4 regions of the Cutibacterium sp. LaCa_286 genome follow, and region 1 is predicted to be linked to each of the others. Evidence: riboswitches for the same ligand, from Rfam matches in the RefSeq annotation. Region 1 holds a riboswitch; each other region holds the start of a gene.
The links. A riboswitch is a leader RNA that binds a small molecule or an ion and turns the genes downstream of it on or off. The one in region 1 is predicted to bind cobalamin.
Positions count from the first base shown of each region.

Region 2: it holds a riboswitch for cobalamin, as region 1 does, so the genes downstream of both, ACP8JZ_RS00320 (ABC transporter substrate-binding protein) here and mutA (methylmalonyl-CoA mutase small subunit) in region 1, are expected to answer to the same signal.
Region 3: it holds a riboswitch for cobalamin, as region 1 does, so the genes downstream of both, ACP8JZ_RS06965 (ABC transporter substrate-binding protein) here and mutA (methylmalonyl-CoA mutase small subunit) in region 1, are expected to answer to the same signal.
Region 4: it holds a riboswitch for cobalamin, as region 1 does, so the genes downstream of both, ACP8JZ_RS00675 (anaerobic ribonucleoside triphosphate reductase) here and mutA (methylmalonyl-CoA mutase small subunit) in region 1, are expected to answer to the same signal.

Region 1 is NZ_CP191091.1:590,301-596,199, reverse strand. It holds gene scpA (methylmalonyl-CoA mutase) at 1-1,312, opposite strand, end outside; gene mutA (methylmalonyl-CoA mutase small subunit) at 1,309-3,216, opposite strand; cobalamin riboswitch at 3,297-3,519, opposite strand; gene ACP8JZ_RS02500 (alpha/beta fold hydrolase) at 3,800-4,756, opposite strand; gene ACP8JZ_RS02495 (LCP family protein) at 4,836-5,899, opposite strand, start outside.
Region 2 is NZ_CP191091.1:83,559-89,457, forward strand. It holds gene ACP8JZ_RS00315 (ABC transporter substrate-binding protein) at 1-217, opposite strand, end outside; gene ACP8JZ_RS00320 (ABC transporter substrate-binding protein) at 277-1,389, opposite strand; cobalamin riboswitch at 1,617-1,752, opposite strand; gene ACP8JZ_RS00325 (transcriptional regulator) at 1,765-2,613, opposite strand; gene ACP8JZ_RS00330 (hypothetical protein) at 2,860-3,012, shown strand; gene ACP8JZ_RS00335 (6-phosphofructokinase) at 3,314-4,438, shown strand; gene ACP8JZ_RS00340 (GNAT family N-acetyltransferase) at 4,708-5,013, opposite strand; gene ACP8JZ_RS00345 (multicopper oxidase domain-containing protein) at 5,153-5,899, opposite strand, start outside.
Region 3 is NZ_CP191091.1:1,616,785-1,622,683, reverse strand. It holds gene ACP8JZ_RS06975 (ABC transporter ATP-binding protein) at 5-790, opposite strand; gene ACP8JZ_RS06970 (FecCD family ABC transporter permease) at 809-1,822, opposite strand; gene ACP8JZ_RS06965 (ABC transporter substrate-binding protein) at 1,825-2,877, opposite strand; cobalamin riboswitch at 2,918-3,059, opposite strand; gene ACP8JZ_RS06960 (holo-ACP synthase) at 3,257-3,610, shown strand; gene ACP8JZ_RS06955 (bifunctional ADP-dependent NAD(P)H-hydrate dehydratase/NAD(P)H-hydrate epimerase) at 3,607-5,133, shown strand; gene ACP8JZ_RS06950 (glycosyltransferase family 4 protein) at 5,254-5,899, opposite strand, start outside.
Region 4 is NZ_CP191091.1:170,569-176,467, forward strand. It holds gene ACP8JZ_RS00660 (hypothetical protein) at 1-154, opposite strand, end outside; partial or broken gene ACP8JZ_RS00665 (ATP-binding cassette domain-containing protein) at 1,128-1,997, opposite strand; partial or broken gene ACP8JZ_RS00670 (LUD domain-containing protein) at 1,990-2,121, shown strand; cobalamin riboswitch at 2,255-2,470, shown strand; gene ACP8JZ_RS00675 (anaerobic ribonucleoside triphosphate reductase) at 2,519-4,951, shown strand; gene ACP8JZ_RS00680 (4Fe-4S cluster-binding domain-containing protein) at 4,957-5,487, shown strand; partial or broken gene ACP8JZ_RS00685 (transposase) at 5,632-5,899, opposite strand, start outside.

The DNA of each region.
Region 1 (5,899 bases):
CGATGGCCTTGGCCATACCGCCGGCCTTCTCAACCTCCTGGATGTGGCCCCATGCCTTGCGGGCCAACTCCAGGGTGAGCTTCTCGACGTAGGCCGAGCCGGTCCACGGGTCGATGACACGGCAGGTGCCCGACTCCTGCTGGATGAACAGCTGGGTGTTACGGGCAATACGGGCGGAGAAGTCGGTCGGCAGGGCGATGGCCTCGTCGAGGGAGTTCGTGTGCAGGGACTGGGTGTGTCCCTGGGTGGCTCCCATGGCCTCCACACAGGTGCGGATGACGTTGTTGTAGACGTCCTGAGCAGTCAGCGACCAGCCGGAGGTCTGCGAGTGGGTACGCAGGCTCATCGACTTCGGGTTCTTCGGGTTGAACTGGTGCACGAGCTTGGCCCACAGCATGCGGGCAGCGCGCATCTTGGCAACCTCCATGAAGAAGTTGGTGCCAATGGCCCAGAAGAACGACAGGCGCGGGGCGAACTGGTCAACCTGCAGACCCACCGACTCACCAGCACGGATGTAGTCGACGCCGTCGGCCAAGGTGTAGGCCATCTCGATGTCGGCGGTGGCACCGGCCTCCTGCATGTGGTAGCCGGAGATCGAGATGGAGTTCCACTTCGGCATGTTCGCACTGGTGTAGGCGAAGATGTCGGAGATAATCCGCATCGACGGCAGCGGCGGGTAGATGTACGTGTTACGAACCATGAACTCCTTGAGGATGTCGTTCTGGATCGTACCGGCGAGCTGCTCGGGCTTGGCGCCCTGTTCCTCGGCGGCAACCACGTACAGGGCGAGGATCGGCAGCACGGCGCCGTTCATCGTCATGGACACCGACATGCGGTCCAGCGGGATGCCCGCGAAGAGCTCGCGCATGTCGAGGATGGAGTCCACGGCCACACCGGCCATGCCGACGTCACCGGGAACGCGCGGGTTGTCGGAGTCGTAACCACGGTGGGTCGGCAGATCGAAGGCGACCGACAGACCCTTCTGACCAGCAGCCAGGTTGCGGCGGTAGAAGGCGTTGGACTCCTTGGCGGTGGAGAATCCGGCGTACTGACGAATCGTCCACGGACGGAAGGCGTACATCGTCGCGTAGGGACCGTGGGTGAACGGCGGGATACCGGCGTAGGTGCCCAGCCAGTCCATGTCGGAGTAGACGTCCTGGGAGTAGAGGTGCCCGACCTCGATCTGCTCAGGAGTGATCCACGGGTCCTGCTCACCAGCAGCGGCGGCGAGCTTGGCGAACTGTTCCTGGGCATCGGCGGGAACGGCCGACTCGCCCAGGTTGATGGAATCGAAACGGGGCAAGGTTGTCACTTGGCAACTCCCATCGTGTCGAGAACGGAGGAGAGGGTGTCGACGACGTTCATCCCGAGGAAGACGCGTCCGTCGACGAGCTCTTCGGCTGCTGCGGCGTCATCACCGAGCTCCTTGAAGGCACCGGAGAGGTAGACGGCCTTGGCACCGGCGTCCTTGAGGGCTTTGACGACCTCAAGGCCCTGCTCGGCGTAGGTCTTGGCGTTGGAGCACAGGTCGGCGATCTGGGCACCGGACTCCTTGAAGGCCTTGACGACCTCCTCGGTGGTACCACCCTCGCACTCAGGGGTCTCCAGGCCAGCGATGTGCCACACCGGGGCGGAGAATCCCTCACGGGGGCCGAAGTCGCGACGAGTCCCCAGGCAGGCCAGGAAGACCTTCGGGCGCTCGGCGCAGGTGGCGGAGCGATCGACGAGGGCCTCGAAGACCTCGGCATCGCGATGCCACTGCAGCCCGTTGTGGGGTGCACCCTGCGGGAACGGCTTGGTCTCGACGGTCTTGGCGTCCAGCAGCGGGAACTCGCTGACGGCCGTAATCGGCTGTTTGCGAGTGGCCAACCGCTTGGCACGCTCGGCGTTGAGCTTGTCGAGCTCGGTGCGGACATGGTCACCGGTGAGGGCGGCCGCCATGCCGCCAGCGGCCTCGACGCTCTGGAACTCAGCCCAGGCAGCATCTGCCAGGGACTTGGTGAGCGACTCGACGTAGAAGGAGCCACCAGCCGGATCGTTGACGCGGCCGATGTTCGACTCCTCGGAGAGGATGATGCCGGTGTTGCGGGCGATACGACGTGAGAAGTCACTCTTCGGCAGGCCGATGGCGTCGTCGAAGGGCAGCGTCGTGACGGCCTCGGCACCACCGACGGCGGCACCGAAGGTGGAGATGGTGCCACGCAGGATGTTGACGTAGGGATCGTCGCGGGTGAGCTCACGCCAGCTGGTGACGGCCTCCTGACGTGCACCACGCTTGGCAGCAGGAACCTCGAAGACCTCACCGACGCGGTTCCACAGGGTACGCAGGGCACGCAGTCGCGAGATGGTGAGGAACTGGTCGTGGGTGGCGGACACTCGGAAGTTGATGCTGTCGAAGGCCTGCTCGGCAGTCAGCCCCTGCTCGATGAGGGCACGCACGTACTCCACACCGGTGGCGATGGCCCAGGCGAGCTCGGCGACGTCACCGGCACCGGCGTTGTGGTACACGGTCGCGTCGACGACGATCGGTCGAGCGTTCTTGTAGCCGTCCACCTTCTTGACCCATTCGGAGAGTCCGGACAGGTCGGGCTCGCCACCATTGATGGCAGCCGAACCGATCGGGTCGATGCCCAGGTTGAACGAGATCTCATCCTTCTTGGCATCGGACTTCTCGATGGCAGCAAGCAGGGCATCGGCGGCAACGGTTTGGTCGTCGCGGCTGGACACCTCGATCTTGGCCAAGTTGAGCAGCACACCCTCGAGCACGGAATCGATGTCGGAGGCGGCAATGGCGTCGTCACCGACTCGCAGCCAGATGGAGGTGACACCACGCTCGAGATCGGTGAGGATCGCCTTGCGGGTGAAGGCGACATCGGGGTCCTCGTGCAGGGCACGCACGTCCCAGGAGTCGATGACGCCGGTACGAATGGTGGTACCACGAGTGAATGGAGGAACACCGGGAGCTCCGAGGTCCTCGGGAGCATCCTGGCGGGTGTACATGGGTTCGATCTTGACGCCGTCGACCGTGGTCGGCTGCAGACGTGCCATGCCCTTCTCAAGGTTGAGCTGCTTGCCCTCGGGACGCCCACGGTTGAGGACCTTGAGCACCTCCTTGTGCCACTGCTCCTGGGTCGGGGCCGGGAAGTCACCGGCGAGGGTGAGCGTCTCGGGCATGTCGACCTTGGCCGGCGTCGAGACGTTGTCGGGATCAGTCATACTCTTCAGACTCCTGCTCCGCTTTGGATAGACATACGTCGTCGTCCTCCCCTCGGGGACCACGTCATTGTCGTCGCACCGGGTGCGGCAACATGCTGGCAGGTCTTCGGACTCATGGGCGTCTCGTCGTTGACGAGTCCTACGTCACCGCTTCCCGGGGCCGAAGCCCAGTGCTTGATTGCCGTCGTCCCGGACGGGATGGCGTCAATGGTGATCTCGTTCCCATTCACCGCTGCGGGGCAGTTCCGGAGTCTCACCGGATTCCCTTTCACTGCTGGTCCAACCCATGACCTCACGCGATCACGACCTTCCCAGCACCAGCTCGTACCAGTTTATAAGATGAACGTCGACCGGGCAGCAGGGGGCTACCTCCTACGCACGATCGTGCAGCGAGGAATTGGCACAATCGGCCCAGTTCTCACTCGTTCGTCGTATCCTTCGCTCACAGATCTGCATCCCTGCAGCGAAATCCGACTCCGGGGCCACTGTGCCACGACACGAGCCAGCGTCTCCTGGGCGCTGGCCAGCCGTCACCCCTCCCGGAAGATTCATCGGAGGCAGAGGATACGGCCTTGTCACGGCGTCACCTTGGTGAGACCGCACATCGGGGATGGTCCGAGCGAGCCTCAACCGTCTTGCCGATCCACGTCTCCAGAAGCCGATACGTCTGTTCCCGGTCTCGTTCGTGCAGCAGCTCATGTCGAGCATCAGGCTCCAGATGGACGTCCACCTGGTGCACCCCGTTCGCCGTAAGCTCACCGGCCACGCGACGCACTCCCCTGCCGTTGCCGCCGACCGGATCGCTGTCACCGCTCATGAGCAGCACCGGCAGCCGCGGTGGAATGGCTCGCAGGATCGTACTGGAGTTGCTCGTCTCGCTGAGCCGAACCAGCTCCCGGTACAGCCCCACCGAGGCAGTGAATCCGCACAGTGGATCATTGCAGTAGGCGTCCACCTCACTGGCCTGTCGGCTGAGCCAGTCGAACCGGGTACGAACGGGACGAAAACGAAGATTCATGGAGCCAAAGATCAGGGTCTCCATCACTCGACTGGCAGAGTCCTCACCTGCCATGACGATCTGGCTGGTCGCCGCACCACGAGCCACCTTCGCCAATGGGCCTGCTGAAGCTCCGGTTCCCAGTAGTACGAGTGCGGTCATTTCCCGGCCCCGACGAGCTGCGACGATCCGGGCCAGGAACGACCCCATCGAGTGACCCACGAGGATCCAGGGCAGCTTCGGGTGCTGGGAGCGCACATGATCGGTCGCCCGGCACAGGTCGTCGACGATCTGATGGTAGCCCCGGTCGGGGGCCTGCCCGAGGGTGCCGTCCGCCAGGGCACGCGGTCCGTGGCCACGGTGATCGTTGGCCACCACGAGCCAGCCAGACTGCGCCAGGCAACGTGCGAACTCGTCGTAGCGAGCAGCGTACTCGGCGAACCCGTGCACTAGCTGGATGAATCCACGCGGTTGGCAGTCGGGCCGCCAGATGAGCACGTCAATCTGCGCACCGTCGTCGGCCGCGAGGGTGATGGTGTCCATGGATCCTCCCGAGGTAGTCATCGAGCATCGCAGTGCCCAGAGTATTCGGTCAATGCATCACGGCCGTGACCGGTGCGGCTCACTGTGGATGATTCTCGACGTACACATCCATGGTGTCGTTGCGCATGGCATCCGAGAGTTCCTGCAGCCCTTCCTTGTCGACGACGTCATAGGCCTGGCCATCCTTCGATCTGCCAAATCCGGAGATGGGGGCCTGCACCTGCACGACACTGTCACCGGAGGTGAATCGCAGGCTCATGGCAAGCTTACGGATCTCCGCGTTGGTGAGCTTGTCGTCGACGGTCATGGTACGTCCGGCCAAGGTGGCGACGTCATCGAACTTCGAGGGATTGGCGAGCGTACCCGCAGAGAGGGTTTTGTCGATGATGGCCGTGAGGACATCCCGCTGACGGCGCGCACGATCAAGATCGCCGTTCTTGAGATCCCGGCGTTCGCGGACGTATTTGAGGGCAGCATTGCCTTTGAGCGTGATGTCTCCGGCAGGAAAGTGCATGCCCTCAATGGTGGAATCCTGATCGTTGTACACCTGTACACCGCCAAGAGCGGTCGTGAGTTCCTTGAAACCAGTGAAGTCGATGACGGCAGCATGATCCATACGTACGTTCGTCAAATTTTCAAGGGTCTGGATGGTCAGGGGCACGCCACCCCACGAATATGCAGCGTTGATCTTGGCCTGAGAAGGTTTGCCGATGACCTTGTTGGGCGGGATCGTCACCCACATGTCACGCAGGAAGCTGATGAGGTACAGGTGCTCTCGGTCCGCTGGCAGGTAGGCCACCATCAGGGAGTCGGACCGGCCTCGATCCCAACCCCGGGAGTCCGATCCCAGGAGTACGAAGGTTCGAGCACCGTCCGTAGCCGTACTGGGGCGGGGACTCGCAGTGGGCATGGTGAGGGGCTCCCGATTGATCTCGTCCAGACCATTGGTGAGGTGTTTGAGGAAATAGCCCAGAACACCGACGACAAGCAGGATGATGGCCAGCACAGCACACAGGAAGATCATTGGGGCGCGACGACGACGCCCCGATGATGCAGCTCCAGCGCCCTCGGTGATCGATTCCTCGTCCTGCCTGTGTGCATCCATACCGCGCCGCGGAGGAACACCCTCATCGGCACCAAAGA
Region 2 (5,899 bases), 510 kb from region 1:
GGTACGACACGGTGATGTCGCGGGCGTCGCGGAAAGTGGCCTTGTCGGCGAAGTAGTCCTTCGAGGGGTCGAAGTTCTTGATGCAGCCCTGCTGGGAGGACGTGCTGGACGGCGCGTTCGCCGAGGAATCCGACTTCTCGGAGTGTGAGCACCCGGTGAGGGTGGCGACGCACATGGTGGTGGCGGCCAGGCCCGCCACCAGACGATTGATGGACATGGTTGCTCCCAAGTGGAGGTGAGGGGATGGTGGTGCGGCGAACATCGCCGCTGAGAGGGTCAGCTGAGCTTGGTGTAGTAGTACGGCGTGTACCCCTTCATGAGGTCAGGGTGGAAGATGTACGTGAGGTCGGCCAGCACGACGTCGGGTTGGACGATCCCGGACTGCCAGAAGTCGTTCCCGGTGTCTGGGGCAGTGCGCTTGCTGGGGTTCCAGACGTTGCCGTGCTGGAAGGCCGACAGGTTCGCGTAGCGCGGGTTCTGCTTGAGGGCGTCGTCCTTGCCGTGCCACGTCGTCATGGACATGTAGTTGCCGTTGAGCCAGAAGTCGGCCTTGGAGCCATACTTGAAGACGACCTCGGCGTCGGTTGGGGTGGCTCCGTTGCCCTTGACGGCCTGGGACATGGCGTCGGTGGCTCCGGCGTCGGTCATGAACTTGATCATGTAGGAGTCGGTTCCCGGGACGTACCACTGCCCCTTGGTCTCCTGGCCGACGAGCACGCTGGGCTTGTCGGTGGCGTTCCTGGCCTTTTTCGCCACCTCGGTGTAGCGCTTGGTGATGCCGTCGAAGTTCTTCGTGGCGGCGCCTTCCTTGTTGAGGAGGATGCCGTAGGTCTTCATCCACTCGGCTCGGGCCAGCGGGGTGGACTCGAGGTAGTCGAGGTCCTGCAGCACCGGGATGCCGGCGGACTGCACCTGCTTGAACTCCTTCACCTCTGAGCTGGCGGCCAGCACGGCGTCGGGTTTGAGGGAGATGAGCTTCTCCGTGTCGATCTGCATCCGACTCGACCCGTAGCTGGGCGTGTTGCGGGCCTCGAGGGCGTCTCGTGCCGGTCCGCGATAGATCTGCTCGAGCTGGTTGACGCCGACGACTGCGTCCAAGGATCCCAGGGTGTGGAGGACCGGGATCTGGGTGGTGGAGGAGGCGGCGACTCGTTTGACCGGGACGTCGATGATCGGGGCCTTGGCGAGCTCACCGGTGAGCGTTGGTCTGGGGGCACCGCACTGCAGTAACACGAAGGTCTGCGACGGTTTGTCCTGCTTGCCGAGGGTGAGGACCTTGTAGGACTTGTGATAGCTGACGTGGACGTTCCTGGCCCCGGTGAAGGTGACCTTGTCACCGAAGTAGTCCTTGTCCTTGTCGAACTCCCCGGACTTGATGCACCCGGACATGTTGGCACCGGTGCCAGCTGATGGGGTGGTCGTCGAGGAGCTCGGGGAGGTGGAGCCGTCCTTCGTGCCCGAGCAGCCCGTCAGGGCCAGGGAAGGTACGACGAGAAGGGTGAGAAGGACCGAGACACGTCTCGGCAGTGGAGTACCCATGAAGTCTCCTGCAGTCGTGTCGCAGGACCCGCTGGGGCACACCCGGTGTGCTCGGCAGACTCCTACGGCGAGAGTCGGTGAATGCCACTTCGCAGGGAGGCGACCGGACTGAGCTGGAGGGCATCACCGTTGCGCGACAGTGTCGGACTTGCACCGACTTCGCTCGCTGCGGAGTACCTCGGGCCGAGTCCGACCCGGGACACGCACAAAATAGCATGTCTGGTGTCAATCCCTGTGCTGGGGCTGCAATGTGCCAATCCGAGTCCACGGCCGGTCGTCGCTCACATGTGTGCGCAGCTCGCTGACGTCTTCTGGTGCGCAGGCCAGTACGACGCAGGTTGACGGTCCGCCGGACTTCGTGAGATCGAGATCGGTCCTGCCGGGATCGAACCGCAGTCCTGCGGTGACGGCGATCTGATCGGCCTCCCAGGCAATTCCGTGCGATCCCACCGGTACACAGTCGTGCACCAGGCCCGAGCCCAGCAGCGCACGCACCTCGTCCAGGGTGACGATCTCGCGCCGACCAGGGCGTACCTCGTCATCCGGCGCCGAGATCGGGGAGCCGACGCATACGAGCACGTCGGCTTCCTGCGCCTGTGCCGCTGCCGCCGAAGCCTCGCCGGGAACCGGCGTGCCAGGGGCTCTGTCCGGTCGTACCCCGATGACCGTCACCCCAATTCCGGTCTGGGTGGTGATGACGTTGTCCTCCGTCGATCCGGTGACGGCCTGGGGATCGATCCCCGCGGCAACCGCGCACCGCTGGAACTCCTCGATCAGCGGTTGGGCCGAGGTGGCGTCCTGACACAGGGTGTTGACGAGGATCATCGGTCGGGCTCTCACGCACAGCACCTCCAGCAGTGGTACTCGCGCTGCCAGATGGGCACACCACGTCGGATCTGCCGGGTAGGGGTCCCCGGGCCGTGAGCCTATGCCCCCGACGGCGTCACAGGCGATGACCAGACGCCCAGCCGGTACGTCGGCGAGCAGCAGGTCGCGCAGCCGAGACACCTGGAGGTCGGCATGGCGGCTCCCGGCGTCGGTTCGGGAGACGACGGTGGTGGCGTGGCGCTGAATCTCGCCCGGTTCGTGCGGCACGGCTGGTGGTTCATGAGGTACGGCTGGGCTGGGACTGCTCACCGTGCCATTCAATCGCGTGTGTGACGGTTGGGCGAACACTGTTCGCCTCGGTGTGTCAGTTGCTGTGGATGGAGCAGAATTGCCCTGGGGTCACTCGTCGGGGCCACTCTTCGCCGGATGTGTCACATTCGGTCTGGTTGCTCCGGCACACGTGGCACCCGAGTGGTGCAACAGGAGGTTGGTGTGAAGGCACGACTGGTGGTGGCAGCAGCGCTGGTGGCGGGAGTCATCGTTGCGGAACGTCTCGCGACGGCCAGACATCACCGACACGCTCAGGTACGGCGGATCGCCCTGGAGGGGATCGATGGGTTGGCAGGGCGCCAGCGTCCTCGCTGACGTGTGCGGCCCACATGTGAGTCGGCATGGATGCTGACTCCCGGGCACGTCCATGCCCTGCCTGTCACGGTGTCTTGGTCTTGCCTGTCCACGGTGTCGGGACTGGTCGGGGCCGATGTTGCGTCTGACCTCTCGTCCACATCGTGATGCTAGGATTTTCGCCTGCATTCCCTTGCGCCCTGCATTCCTGAGATTTCTGAGTCCGTGTGACGTCTCCCGCACACCCGGGGTGTGCATCCCTGCCATGTCATCTGCGAACATGGTGTGAGACGACCGATGGTGTGAGCGACCGGGAGGAAGCATGGGAAACCACAAGAGAGTCGGCATTCTCACCGCCGGGGGAGACTGCCCCGGCCTCAACGCAGCAATCCGTGGCTTCGGCAAGGCGGCCATCCGCGAGTACGGCATGGAACTCGTCGGCTTCCATGACGGATTCCTGGGCCTGGCGCAGAACCGCTACGTCGACCTCACCCAACGCGACCTCTCCGGCATCCTCACCGTGGGCGGGACGATCTTGGGAACCAGCCGTGACAAGGTCAATCGCATGATCGTCAATGGCGAGGAGACGGACATGGTGCCGACCATCGTCGACAACTACGACAAGCTCGGCCTGGACGCCTTGGTGACACTTGGCGGGGGTGGAACCTCCAAGAACGCCTACAAACTGCACAAGGCCGGTCTCAACGTCATCCACCTGCCCAAGACCATCGACAACGACATCGTCGGCACCGACGACTCGTTCGGCTTCTCCACCGCCCTGGAGGTGGCCACCGACGCCATTGACCGGCTGCACTCCACCGCCCACTCCCACCACCGGATCATCCTGGCCGAGGTCATGGGGCACCGGGCCGGTTGGCTGGCCCTGGGCTCGGGCATCGCCGGTGGGGCAGACATCATCCTGCTGCCCGAGGTGCCCTACAAGCTCGAGTCGATTGCCGAGGCCGTGGAGAGGAGGCGCAGCCAGGGACTCAACTTCTCGGTCATCGCCGTGGCCGAGGGGGCACGCGACGTCTCAGACGCCATGGCCCTGCGGGGTGCTCGTGCCCTCGTGGACAACTCCAGTGCCAAGACCAAACCGGCGGCCAAACGCGCCAAGCGCGATCTGGAGGCCTCCATGCGCGACAACACCATCAAGCTCGCCTCCGAGCTGGAGGAAGCCACCGGTCTGGAGTCTCGGGTGTCGATCCTGGGCTACGTCCAGCGCGGTGGCACGCCGTGCTCCCACGACCGACTGCTTGCCACCCGGCTGGGCACAATGGGTGCCCGCATGGTGCAGGAGGGGAGCTTCGGCATCATGGTGGCCGCCAAGGGTTCCGGCACCGACACCGTCGCCCTCAAGGAGGTGGCCGGCAAGGTGAAGTACGTGCCGGCGGACCACCCGTGGGTGGAGGCCGCTCGTGAAGTGGGTACCAGCCTCGGCGACTGAGCTGCGAGGTGCCGGAGCCCGTCGGCTGGTGGGCGTTCCGTGCTCCCGGGCAGCACAGGGGCTTCGGACGACCAGGGCGCCCCGGCGATCAACCAGTGCGCCCGGCCGTCACAGGCCGGTTCGGCATGGATGATCGGGGCCCCGACCCGGACGCACTGGGTGCATCAAGGACGGCCCCCGCGTCGCAGAGAGCCTGCAGCATTGGGAGCTCCGCGGCGGTGGGAGTCGATCTCGAGACAGGTGGCTCAGTCAGAACGTCGGGTGGTGGCTCAGCCCTGCTGCCCGTGACCGCCCTGCTGTACCGTGATCGGGTGATCCGGGTGCTTGTCGAGCCACGAGGCGACGAACGGGCAGGTCGGTCGCACTGTGGCACCCTGACGTGCCAGATCATCCAAGGCGTACTTGACGACCTGGCTTGCCACGCCGCGCCCGGTGAAGCCGTCCTCGGTCTCGGTGTGATCCATGACGACGACGTCGTCCTGCTGCGTGTAGTGCGTAAACCCTGCCAGTTCGCCGTCGATGTGGGCTTCGTAACGGGACTGTTCTGCGTTTCTGGTTACGGTGACATCGCTCATGGTGGCGGTAACCAGTTCTCGTGGCGGGTTGTTCCGCCCCGCATGTCTCTCACGGCGATCGGTGGCGTCCGTCGTCGCCCAGGGATTCGCAGGTCTGGCAGCGAGGCGTTGGTGGATCGGGCGGCTCAGCAGTCGTGGCTCATGGCCGTACCTCGATGAATCCACGTGCGCCGCGCTCCATCTCGACGAAGGAGTGGTTGACGAAGGTGTAGCGGCCCGGCTCGGTGAACACCGTCTCGACGAATCCGCCCTGACAACTTGCCAGGTCGAGGGCCTGGGACCCGCCAGAACCAGGATCGTCGCGGCGCAGCAGGTACGCTCCCTCCTTGAACACGGTGTCGAACTGTGCCCCGACGATGTGGAAACTCATCCCCCGGCTGGGTCCGGCGGCCAGCACCCAGAACCGCACCCGTTCACCTACCCGGGCCTGCAGCGGGGCGAAGAGGTACTGGTTGGCATGGCCGTTGAACATCGTGAGGTCGACCTTCTCGTCGGCGATCCTTCCGGTGTCGACCGGCTGGTTGTTCTGCTCGGCCAGGTAGGTCTCGGACTGTACGAGCACGTACTGCCGGTCGACGGTGGGCAGATCTGCCGGGGCCACAATGAGCGCTCCGAACATGCCGGCGGCGATGTGGGCACTCATCGGCATCGTCGAGCAGTGGTACAGCCAGATTCCCGCGTGATCGATGGTGAACTCGACGTCCAGGCTCCGACCGGGGGAGATGGTGCGCATCGTCGTGTCGGGGGAGGATCGGGAGGCATGGAAGTCGATGGAATGACCCATGGAGCCGTCGTTGACCAGATGCACCTGCATGCGGTCACCGATTCGAGCCCGCAGCACCGGCCCCATGAAATGGCCGTTGTAGGTCATCGCGGCCAGGGTCGT
Region 3 (5,899 bases), 1.0 Mb from region 1:
TGGTTCAGCGTCTCGAATGGTCAGCTGCTGTGCTGTCAAGGGGATCGAAGAGGAGCCGGGGCTGCCCGGCATGGTCGATGCGGTGCACCTGCACCCCGTAGACCTGTGAGATGAGCTCGGGGTCGAGCACCTGCTGGGCGGGGCCGGATGCCACCAGACGACCGTGATCGAGCAGGATGAGCTCGTCGCAGCATCGGGCAGCCAGATTGAGATCGTGCAGGACGATGACCGTCGTCGCCGGAATGGTCGCCACCAGGGCGAGCAGGTCGAACTGGTGCCGGATGTCGAGGTGGTTGGTGGGCTCGTCGAGCAGCAGATGGTCGGCGTCCTGGGCGATGGCCCGAGCGATGAGCGCACGCTGCCGTTCACCGCCGGACAACTGGGTGATGAGCCGATCGGCCAGGTACGTTATGTCGACGCGAGCCAGCGCTGCGTCCACCATGCTGCGATCCTCGGCGTCCCCGTAACCAGCCAAGGAGCGGTGCGAGAGCCGTCCCAACCCCACGGCGTCGCGTACCGTGAGCGGCAGACCCTCGTCACGTTCCTGGGAGACGACGGCCACTGCTCGGGCAATGGCCCGCCTGGAGAGGCTGGTGACGTCCGAGCTGTCGATGAGCACCTCGCCACTGGCAGCCGGTAGGGCACGATACATGGCCTGGACGAGGGTGGACTTGCCTGCCCCATTGGGTCCGACGACACCGATGGTGCTGCCGTCTCCGGCGGACAGATCCACCTCGTCGACCACCACCCGATTGCCACGGCGGATCACCAGGGAATGTACGTCAATCATGGTGACTCCTCCTCACCCTCACCGCGCCGGATTCATCCGGTTGACGAGCACCAGGAGGAACGGCGCTCCCAGCAGTCCGGTGATGATGCCGATGGGTAGTTCGGAGGGGGCGAACATCGTCCGGGACACCGTGTCGGCCCACACCAGGAAGATGGCGCCGGCCAGCCCCGACGAGATGACGAGGGTTCGGTGCCCGTACCCGGTGAAGGAGCGCATGAGGTGCGGGATGATGAGGCCGACGAAGCCAATCCCACCAGCCATCGACACCACCGCCCCCACGGCTGCCGAGACCGGAACGAGGATGACGAGCCGAATCACCTGGGGGTTGATCCCCACCGCCATCGAGGTCTGATCACCGCTGGCCAGGGCATCGAGCCAGGGGGCGCACAACCACAACAGCGCCATGAGCACCGCAGCAATGCCCACCAGCCAGATGCTCTGGGTCCAACTCACCTTGGCCAGGGACCCCAGCATCCAGAACATCACCGAGCGTGCCGTCTCCGGGGAGTCCGCGGAGAAGATGATGAGATTCGTCACGGCCTGGAAGATGAACCCGACCGCGATACCGGCCAGCACCAGGGTGAGGGCTGAGCTGCCGCGTCGACCGCCCACTCCCAGCACCAGGGTGGTGGCCACCAGGGCACCGACGAAGGCCAGGCTGGCCACCCCCAGTGGGCTCGACATGCCGATGAGGACCATCGCCGCCGCAGCGCCCGTCGACGCCCCCGAGCTCACTCCCAGCACGTAGGGTTCGGCCAGCGGGTTGCGCACGATCGCCTGCAGGGCGACCCCGGCCACTCCGAGTGCAGCCCCCACGCCGATCCCGGCGATGATGCGAGGCATACGGTTCTGCCAGACGATGGCGTCGGTGATGCCGTCCCAGGTCACCTGCGGGTGCAACCCCAGATGGTCGGCCAGCACGCCGATGACCTGGTTCCAGGGCACCGAGGCCGCGCCGAAGGCGATGCTTCCCACCGGGGTGAGGACGAGCAGCACGACGAGCAGGATGGTCCTGATGCGTGTGTGCCGCATGATCACTTCTTGAGGAGCTTGTTCAGTTCCACGGCTCCCTTGATGGACTGTGGGGTGGGCGGATCCGTCAGCGAGAATGGGATGACGACGACTTGGTTCTTCCTCACGGCCTGCAGCTGCGAAGCGCCCTTGTACTTGAGGAATGCTGGTTTGGTCTTGGCGATGTCGCCCTCCTGGGCGAGCAGGACGATCCACTCCGGGTTCCGTTTGAGGACGTCCTCCATCGTCGTGTCGAAGACGCGTTTCCTCTCGCCGTCGTAGACGTTGCGCAGGCCGTTGGCCTCGAGGATCGGCTGCACCATGCTCGAGGTGCCGTAGGTGTAGAACCCGCTGTTGCCGGGTTCCACCCACAGAGCGGCGGCGCTGTGCTGTGAGTCCTTGCTGGCCTGGGACGTGAGGTCCTTCACCTGCCCGGTGAGTTCGTCGTTGAGGGTCCTGGCCTTGTCGGGGACGCCGAAGATGTCGCCGATTGTGCTGACCTCCTTGGTGACGAGGTCGAAACTCGCGTGATCGGTTCCGGTGCCGTGCGGGCAGAACGTGTCGGGGGCGTACACCTTGACCCCAGCCTTGCGCAGAGCGGCACGGTCCAGACCTTCGTCGTAGCCGATGACGAGGTCGGCACGCTGGTCGAGGATCGTCTCGGTGGCGAGCTTGGCGCCGCCGGTGTCCAGCTCGGAGGAGGTGATCGTGGGCACGTCCGTGATCTTCTTCAGGGTGTCGGCATCATAGCCGTCGGCCATGACGTCCCCGGCTCGACCGATGATCGAGTCCATGACGCCCAGCTTCACCAGGATCGATGCGTCGGTGTCTCCCATGAGGATGACTCGCTTGGGCGGCGTGTCGAAGGTGAGGGTCTCGTCACAGCTTTTCACCTTCACCGGTGAGGAGAATGCCGAGGCGGATGCCGTGGCTGACGGGCTGCCGGCCCCGGATGAGTCCTCGCCGTGGGAACCGCAGCCGGTGAGCAGCATGGCGCCGACGAGTCCGACGGCGGTCGTCGCGAGCAATGGTGTGCTGTGCCCATGACGGAAATGGGCATCACGAGTGATGTGCATGTGGTGTCTCCTCGCACCTGGTGACCGGAGGGTAGCCACACGGTGTCCTGGCTCCCAGGTCGTTGCGCGTTCTCTGCCTTCCAGCCCCGGAAAAGGCCGTGACGTGTCTCGTCGGCGACGAGGAGAAGTGGCTCGCTGGTCACAGTTGCGGGAACAGCCCCGGACTCGCACCGGAGTTCCCGTATGGTTTTGGGCTCAGCATAACGAGATCGGGGGCGGAATTCCACGCATGGCTGAACAGCTCTCGGGTCTCCTCAGTGCCTTCCTTGCCTCGAGACGGAAGCTGAGGCTGCGTGCCAGTGGGGGTGGGGCGAGACTCGTCATGACGTCAGCACGAGCCCGCCGAAGCAGCCTGGTCTCGGGCGGCTAGGCTGGCCACATGATTGTCGGCATCGGCGTGGACGTCTGCGACCTGCAACGGTGGGAGGACGCGCTGGTCCGCCACCCGGGGTTGGTGCAGAAGGTGCTCACCCCTGCCGAGGGCAGTCTGTCGAAGCGCTCCCAGGCGGCCAGGTTCGCCGCCAAGGAAGCCCTTGCCAAAGCGCTCGGTGGGCCGGACGGTTTGCGTTGGCACGAAGTGGAGGTTGTCACCGAGCAGTCCGGCAAGCCGCGTCTGCATCTCACCGGAGGATCTGCCAGGACGGTGCAGGAGCGCGGTGTCACCGACATTCACCTGTCCCTGAGCCACGACGGGGCACTCGCCGTGGCATTCGTCATCTGTGAGGTGCAATGACTCAGTACGTGTGCACGGCGGCCGCGATGCGCGCTGCCGAACAGAAGCTTTTCGATGCGCATCCCGGTACCGATCTCATGGCTGTGGCTGCAGGGCAGGTCGCCGTGCAGGCACGAAGCATGCTCGCCGATCTGGGGTGCGGGGTGCGAGGCGGTTCGGTACTGGTGCTCGTGGGAGGTGGCAACAACGGGGGAGACGGTCTACTGGCCGCCGCCGAACTCGCCGATGAGGGATGCCACGTATGGATCTGTCCGGTGTTGGGCACCCCACATGCTGCTGGCTGGCAGGCCGCCCTGCAGGCAGAGTGTGAGGTGGTGACGATGGAGCAGGCCGGCCAGGTGTCACCGGATCTCGTCATCGACGCCGTCCTGGGGATTGGTGGTCGCCCCGGCATCCCGGACGATCTTGCTGGGCTGGGGGAGCAGCTTTCCTCGGTGAGCTGGCTCGCCGTCGATCTGCCCTCTGGTCTGGACGCCAATTCCGGGGCGGTCACGACCGCGCTGCGAGCCGATGTCACCGTGACCTTCGCGGTACGCAAGTGGTGCCATGTTGCCCCACCCGCCGCTGAGCGGTGCGGACGGGTCGACGTGGTCGACATCGGCGTCGAGCCCGGTGGCAGTGATGGCGTCCCGAAGTGTGCTGACGGTTGGACGAGTGTGGTCGACGAGGACGATCTCGCCCGGCTCTGGCCGGTCCCGGGCCCGGGAGACGACAAGTACTCCCGCGGTGTCGTCGGGATGGACACTGGGTCCTCCCAGTACCCGGGAGCAGCGGTGCTGGGTACGCTGGGGGCGCTGCGCACGGGAGCCGGCATGGTTCGCTACGTCGGACCACGACGTCCGGCGGACCTGGTGCTCGCTGCCATGCCGTCGGTCGTTCTTGCCGACGGCCGGGTGCAGGCCTGGGTGGTCGGCTCCGGCTGGGGGCAGGACGACCCAGCTGCGAATGGACGCCGTCTCCAGCAACGCTGTGCTGACGGCGTACCGATGGTCATCGACGCCGACGCCCTGTCCCTGCTGCCCGCTGAGCTCCCGGACGGCTGCCTGCTCACCCCACATGCCGGTGAGCTGGCGCGCATGCTCGGTGTCGACCGCGACGAGGTGCGTGAGAACCCGCGCGAGTCGGCCGCGGAGGCGGCGCGACGATTCGGCGCCACCGTCCTGCTCAAGGGGGCGATTCAGTGGGTGGCTGATCCGAACGAGCATGTGGTGGAGTCCACGCCGTCCGAGATTCTCGACGTGGCCGACCACCCGGGGGCGGGCCAGATGCCTGCCGGGCAGGCCGGTTGTGCCGCAGCGCTGCCGGGGCCGGCGTGGACCGGGCAGGCCGGCTCGGGCGATGTGCTGGCTGGTGTGTGTGGAACACTGCTCGCCGCTGGCGTGTCGGCTGGCTGGGCTGGCCTGTTGGGGGCAAGTCTGCAGGCGCTCACCGCATGCCGCCATCCCGGTCCGTGGTCGCCAGATCAACTCGCCGGGTTCTTTCCCGAGATCATCGGAGCATTCCGGCGGCCCAGCTTTCCGTGAGTCCGTGAGTGGGGTGGGGCACCGGGCCGTGAGCGTCACCGGAGATCAACGGGGCCCAGCTTTTTCGTGAATGGGCAGGGGCTTGGCGCCTCGGCCAGCTGACGTGGCGGAATCGGCGACTCAGCGGTGCAGCAGACTGATGGAGTGATCGTTCCGACGGGGATGGTGAGTGGCCGCAGCCAACAGACGATGACGGGCTGGAGCTGCGACCGATCCGATCCGGATGGCCTCCTCGTAGTGCCCGACGAGTTCGGCACACAGATGCCCCCAAGTGCGGTCCTCGATGGAGGCGCGAGCCGCCGTTCCCATGGCCCTGCGCTTGTAACCGTCACCGACGAGGTCGACGACGTAGCTGCGGAACTCGTCCATGTTGCCCGGCTCGTAGAGCCAGCCGGTGCGTGAGGGATCAATGAGGTCGATCGGGCCGCCGCGGCGCGGACTGATCACCGGAACTCCACAGGCCTTGGCCTCCTGGACCGCCTGGCAGAAGGTCTCCAGCTCGCCGGTGGAGCAGAAGACGTCCATCGATGCCACCGCGCGCGGCAGGTCCTCACCGCCCAGGCCCCCGGTGAAGATGGCACCCGGAATCTGTTTCTCGAGCTGGTCACGATCGGGGCCGTGTCCGACGATGACGAGCTTCACCCCGGGGATGTCGGCCAGCACGGCCATGTCCTGCACCCGCTTCTCGGCGGCCAGGCGCCCCATGTACCCGACGATCACCTCGCCGTTCGGGGCCCACTGGGCACGCAGCTCCTCCGAACGCTTC
Region 4 (5,899 bases), 420 kb from region 1:
TGGCTGCGCTGGCGACCTTCGATCCGCCATGCTTGATTGCGGACCAGATTTCCGACCACGATGGGTCGGCGACGATTGGATAGGTGTAGCCACCGCTTCTGTGATCAACGACCTGGGTGAGCTTTTTACCATGGATCTCGTAATGCGTTGGCACAGGCCGGCCGATTGCGTCGCGAGCCCATGCACGCTCGACGTGCCCAACTTGAACGAGTTCGTCGTTCGAATCCGCATAAAACAGATCAGCGCCGCCATGCCCGTCGCTGCTGATCCGAGTGATGTCGTGGAAGGTGTAGGAGAACGTTTGAGGAGCGCTCTCAGTCAGGAGGATTGAGTGGACTGCTGCTTCACCTTCAGCAGGGCTGGTGATAGCTAGTGTAAAGTTATCCGATCTGGCACCGTCGCCGAGAGTTGCGACTGTGCTATCGCTGCTCCTCGTGACGGTGCTGGAGGACCCGGGTAGGGAAACTGAGAAAGACTCATTGTTTGAGAAGTGAGTAATTGAATTACCGCTGTTAGAGGCACGAACTTCAGTACGTTCGGTGTCCTGAGCTGTTGATGCAGTCGTAGGACTATCACTAACGAACTCTCGGTATGTTGTTGGTGCGACACTGGCGGAGGCGGCTGCACTGCGGGTGAGTGCTGCACTGTCGTCTGCACTGAGGGAGGTTGTGGAATGTGCAGAGGCAGGTGCGGCTGTTGCGAGGAGGCAGACAGTAGTGAGATAGACGAAGGGGATCTGAAGAGAGGGCCGTATGGATGACACAGCCGAAATCATAACGTGGAGGGTGTCACAATTAAGTAACGACCGTGTAGATTTCAGATTAGTCTCATTTAATGCTGAAGGTCGCCACTGCAGCTGGTTCGTGAGGTTGAGTGACTCCCGTCGTTGGGGCCGGGAAAGGTTTGCCTCGGGAGACCGGGGAGGACGCATTGGGGCGTCGGAAACCCGTGCTTGCACTGACTTAAGCGAGGGTTAATGGCCAGCGAGCCTAGTGGGCAAGGGCATCTGCTGCGTTCTAGGAACCTACGGTGTGGGTAGGTCGAGACGCCAATGCAAGTTGCAGGTTCCGGGGAGATGCTCCCGGTGTGTCCGACGTTGGCGGTCCCCGGCGAGTTTGCTGCGTAAGTTAGCCCACGTCCCACACCCGGTCACATCGGGCCATCACGAGCGGGTCGTGGGTGATGACGAGCTTGGCGGCTTTGGGGGTGGACGCCCACAGGTCATCCATGATGGCGGTGGCCGTCTCGACGTCGAGGTGCTCACTCGGTTCGTCGAGGATGAGGACATCATGGGCCGAAGGGTCTTCGGATGTGTCGTGGTTGACGAGCACCCTAGCCAAGGCGAGCCTTTGTGCCTCGCCACCGGACAAGGTTCCGCCGTCTTCGGCCACGACTCTTTCTGGCGGGATGGTCAATCCGGCCCGATCCAGAGCAGTGGCGACCTCGGACTTGGTGGCGTCCTTGCATCCGATGCGCACGTTCTCGCTGATCGAGGTCGCGAAGACATGAGCGTTCTGGGCCAGGTATCGCACCCGTCCGGTCGTCGTCACGGAACCGGCCAGCGGCGGGATGAGTCCCATGATGGTTGCGGCGAGGGTCGTCTTGCCGATACCCGACCGCCCGACGACGGCCACCGATTCCCCGGTAGCAACCGTCAGATTCACATCGGACAGCACGGGGTGGCCACCCGGCCACCCGACCGTCAATCCGTCGATGACGAGGGAGGGCTCCTCCTCAGATGCCCCGGCGGTGGGGGAGTCTCCTGTCCCGACTTGCGGGGCGTCCAACACTTCGACGACCCGCAGTAGTGCTGCCTTGGCCCGGGTGTGGGTCTGGGCAGCCCCGGTGAAGGCACCGAACACCTCGTGGAGGGCCAGCGGGGTCAGGACCAGCACAGCCAGGATTCGCCCACCGATACGCCCGTCGGCAACCGCATTGCCACCGATCCACAGAGCGGAGACGACGGCCAGACCGGCTGCCAGGATCTGTCCGGCCGTGCTCGATCATCACCCGCTGACGTGGATCTCGGGCGGTTCGGCGACCAGTGACATCGAGCTGGCCCGAGTCAATGGGGTGCACGGACCACGTCAGCTCCACGTCGTCGTCGTGAAAGATCAGTGAGCCGATCGACTGACGCAATCCCTTGAGGAACGCCTCCGCTCGAGCAATCGGGTGGAGGCGTTCCCCATGCCCGCAGATTCGCCTGCACCGAACACGCCCCAGGGTGTGCCTGCCGGAAGGTCCCACATGGTGTATAACTAGATGTCGTACTGGTCTTTCAGTCCAAACACAAGATGTTGGGATATGAGAGCCAAGAGGGAACCCGGTGGGAATCCGGGACTGTCCCGCAGCGGTATGGGGAAACGACCGGCGACACACGCACTGGCCACTGGCTGGGAAGCGTCGCCCAGTAGGAGATCGAACGATCGCGTCCCCGAGTCCGAAGACCTGCCAGTACCCGGGCTGTGACCCGGCTGCACGAGCCCTGTGACAGGGGCGGCGAACTCCGAGGAGAGACATGACCGTACACCACCCCCAGACGCCCTCGACCACACCCGTGAGGCACACCACCACGTCCCAGCTCACGTCGCATGGACCGGGGCAGACGTCCTCCACCGTGCTGCGTCAGGTGCGCAAGCGCGACGGGCGCATCGTCGCCTTCGACCCAGCCCGCATCGCCCATGCCGCTCGCAAGGCCCTGGAGGCCACCGGCGTCGCCGAGGCCGAGGCCATCTCGCTGAGCGTCGCACTGGCCGTCGTCGACGAACTACGCAGCGAGCAGCGCCCCGGTGCCGGTACGGTGGCTGCCACCGCGACCGGCCCCGTGATCCCCGACGTCGAGCACATCCAGGACGTCGTGGAGAAGGTCCTCATGGAGCGCGGCCAGGCCGAGACGGCCAAGGCGTACATCCTCTACCGGCAGCGCCGCTCCACGGCTCGCGAGCAGCAGTCGGCCCTCATGACCTCACTGCGCGAGATCACCTTCTCCGATGCCAGGGACAGCGACGTCAAGCGTGAGAACGCCAACGTCGACGGCAACACCGCGATGGGCTCGATGCTGCGCTTCGGCACCGAGTCGGCCAAGCAGTTCAACCTGCTCTCGGTGCTCGACCCGGCCCATGCCGCCGCCCACCGGGACGGTGACATCCACATCCACGACCTCGACTTCCTCACCCTGACGACCACCTGCTGCCAGATCAACCTCAGCGAGCTGTTCCGCACCGGTTTCTCCACCGGGCACGGACACCTGCGCTCCCCGCGTTCGATCAACTCCTACGCAGCCCTGGCGTGCATCGCGATCCAGTCCAACCAGAACGACCAGCATGGTGGTCAGGCCGTCCCCAACTTCGACCGGGACATGGCCCCCGGCGTCGCCCTCACCTGCGCCGATCGGATGCGAGCCAACATGGCTCAGTCCGCTGGCGTCCTCGGTGCTGACCAGGAACGTCAGGACGAGGTGACGCAGCTTGCCGCCACCTGGCCCCTGGAGGCCGACGACGCCACCCAGCACGCCGAGCGGGAACGACTCGCCGAGGCCTGGCCCGAACTCTCCGCCGAGCAGGTGGCCCGAGTCCACCACGAGGTGCGCACCCGCTCGGTGGCCGAGACCGAACGAGCCACCTACCAGGCGATGGAGGCCTTCATCGCCAACCTCAACACGATGAACTCGCGCGCCGGTGCCCAGACGCCGTTCTCCTCGATCAACTACGGCACCGACACGAGCCCGGAGGCCCGGCTGGTGATGCGCTGCCTGCTGGAGGCCACCCGCGCCGGGCTGGGCAATGGCGAGACGGCGATCTTCCCGATCCAGATCTTCCGCGTCATGGAAGGGGTCAACTACCATCCTGGCGACCCCAACCACGACCTCTTCCAGCTGGCCTGCCGCACCAGCGCCGAGCGTCTCTTCCCGAACTTCTCCTTCCAGGACGCCCCCTTCAACGCCGAGTACCACCGCCCCGGCCACCCCGAGACCGAGATCGCCTACATGGGCTGCCGCACCCGCGTCATGTCCAACGTCCACGACACCAGCAGGGCGCAGACCTGGGGGCGTGGCAACCTCTCGTTCACCAGCATCAACCTGCCGCGTCTGGGCATCCAGGCAGACCATGACGTCGATCGGTTCATGTCGGACTTCGACGCATCCATCGACCTGGTCATCGATCAGCTGCTGGAACGATTCAAGATCCAGGCTCGCAAGAAGGTGCGCAACTTCCCGTTCCTCATGGGGCAGGGTGTGTGGATCGACTCTGCGGGGCTCGGCTCCGACGACAGCATCGAGGAGGTGCTGCGCCACGGAACCCTCTCGATCGGGTTCATCGGCCTGGCCGAGACCCTCACCGCCCTCGTGGGGGCCCATCACGGGCAGTCCCAGGAGGCCTGGGACCTCGGATACCGATTCATCAGCCATCTGCGGGAGCGTACCGACCGTGCCGCCGAGGAGACCGGGCTCAACTTCTCCACCCTGGCCACCCCGGCCGAGGGGCTGTCGGGCAGGTTCGTGCGGATGGACCGGGAACGGTTCGGTGCGTTGCCGGGAATCACCGACCGCGACTACTACACCAACTCGTTCCACATCCCGGTCTGGCACCACATCGGTGCAGCCGAGAAGATCCGTCTGGAGGCGCCGTTCCATGCGCTGACCAACGGTGGGCACATCTCCTACGTCGAGCTCGACGGCGATCCCAGCCGCAACGTCGAGGCGTTCGAGACGATCGTGCGGGCCATGCACGACGCCGGTGTGGGATACGGTTCGATCAACCACCCGGTCGATCGTGATCCGGTGTGTGGCTACACCGGAATCATCGACGACGAGTGCCCCCGGTGCGGGCGTGGTGAGGAGTCCGGGCCGTTCGAGCGGATCCGTCGTATCACCGGCTACCTCGTCGGTGGGCTGGACCGGTTCAACGACGCCAAGCGCGCCGAGGTCAACGACCGCGTCCGGCACGGCTGACGCAGATGAGGATCGCGGGGATCGAGCCCGAGTCCATCGTCGACGGACCCGGGGTGCGATACGCCGTCTTCGCCCAAGGCTGCTCCCTGCACTGCCGAGGGTGCCAGAATCCTGCCAGCTGGGACCCGTGCGGTGGTGCAGTGATGCCGGTGGCGGAGATCATGGCCGACATGCGTGCCTCGTCGCTGGCGCAGGGGCTCACGCTCACCGGCGGCGAGGCCAGCGAGCAGGCCGCCGATGCTGCTGTGCTCGCGCGTCACGCCCACGAGATCGGGTGGGACGTGTGGTGCTGGTCGGGTCACCGGTTCGAGGTGCTGCTGTGCCGTGCCCAGGCCGAGCCCGACCTCGCCCGGCTGTTCGGTGAGGTCGACGTGCTGGTGGACGGCCCGTTCCTGCTGGCTCGTCGTACCCTCGCCCTGGCGTGGCGGGGCAGTGACAACCAGCGCCTCATCGATGTGCCCGCCTCCTTGGCGGCGGGCACCGCGGTGGAATGGGAGGAGAACTCGACGGTCGAGTCCATGCAACGCCAGCGATGATCCACCAGTGTCCCCAGGGCCAGGCGTCTTTCCGCCGAGATGAGTCGCTGTGTCGAGCGTGGGACTGTTGTGCTCCGGTGGTTTGTCAGGGATGAGCACGTCATCTCGACGTGACCCTCTTTATGGACGCCAAGGAAATTCGGCTCATCCGAATCCAGGGTGTAGTCGGGGTCTGAACCCGCCGGTCTCGAGCAGGGATCTGGCGATGTAGTTGGTCAGGTTGCGGAACCCCAGTGCCGAGCCGCGCAGGTGCTCGAGCCTGCCGTTGATCGCCTCGGTGGGCCCGTTGGAGGTGCTGGGCCGGTCGAAGTAGGCCAGCACGTCGGCGGCGCGCTTCTTCAGCGTCCTGCCGAGCTTGGTGATCTCGACCAGGGCCTTGGGGACGCCGGTGCTGATCGAGTCGATGAGCCGG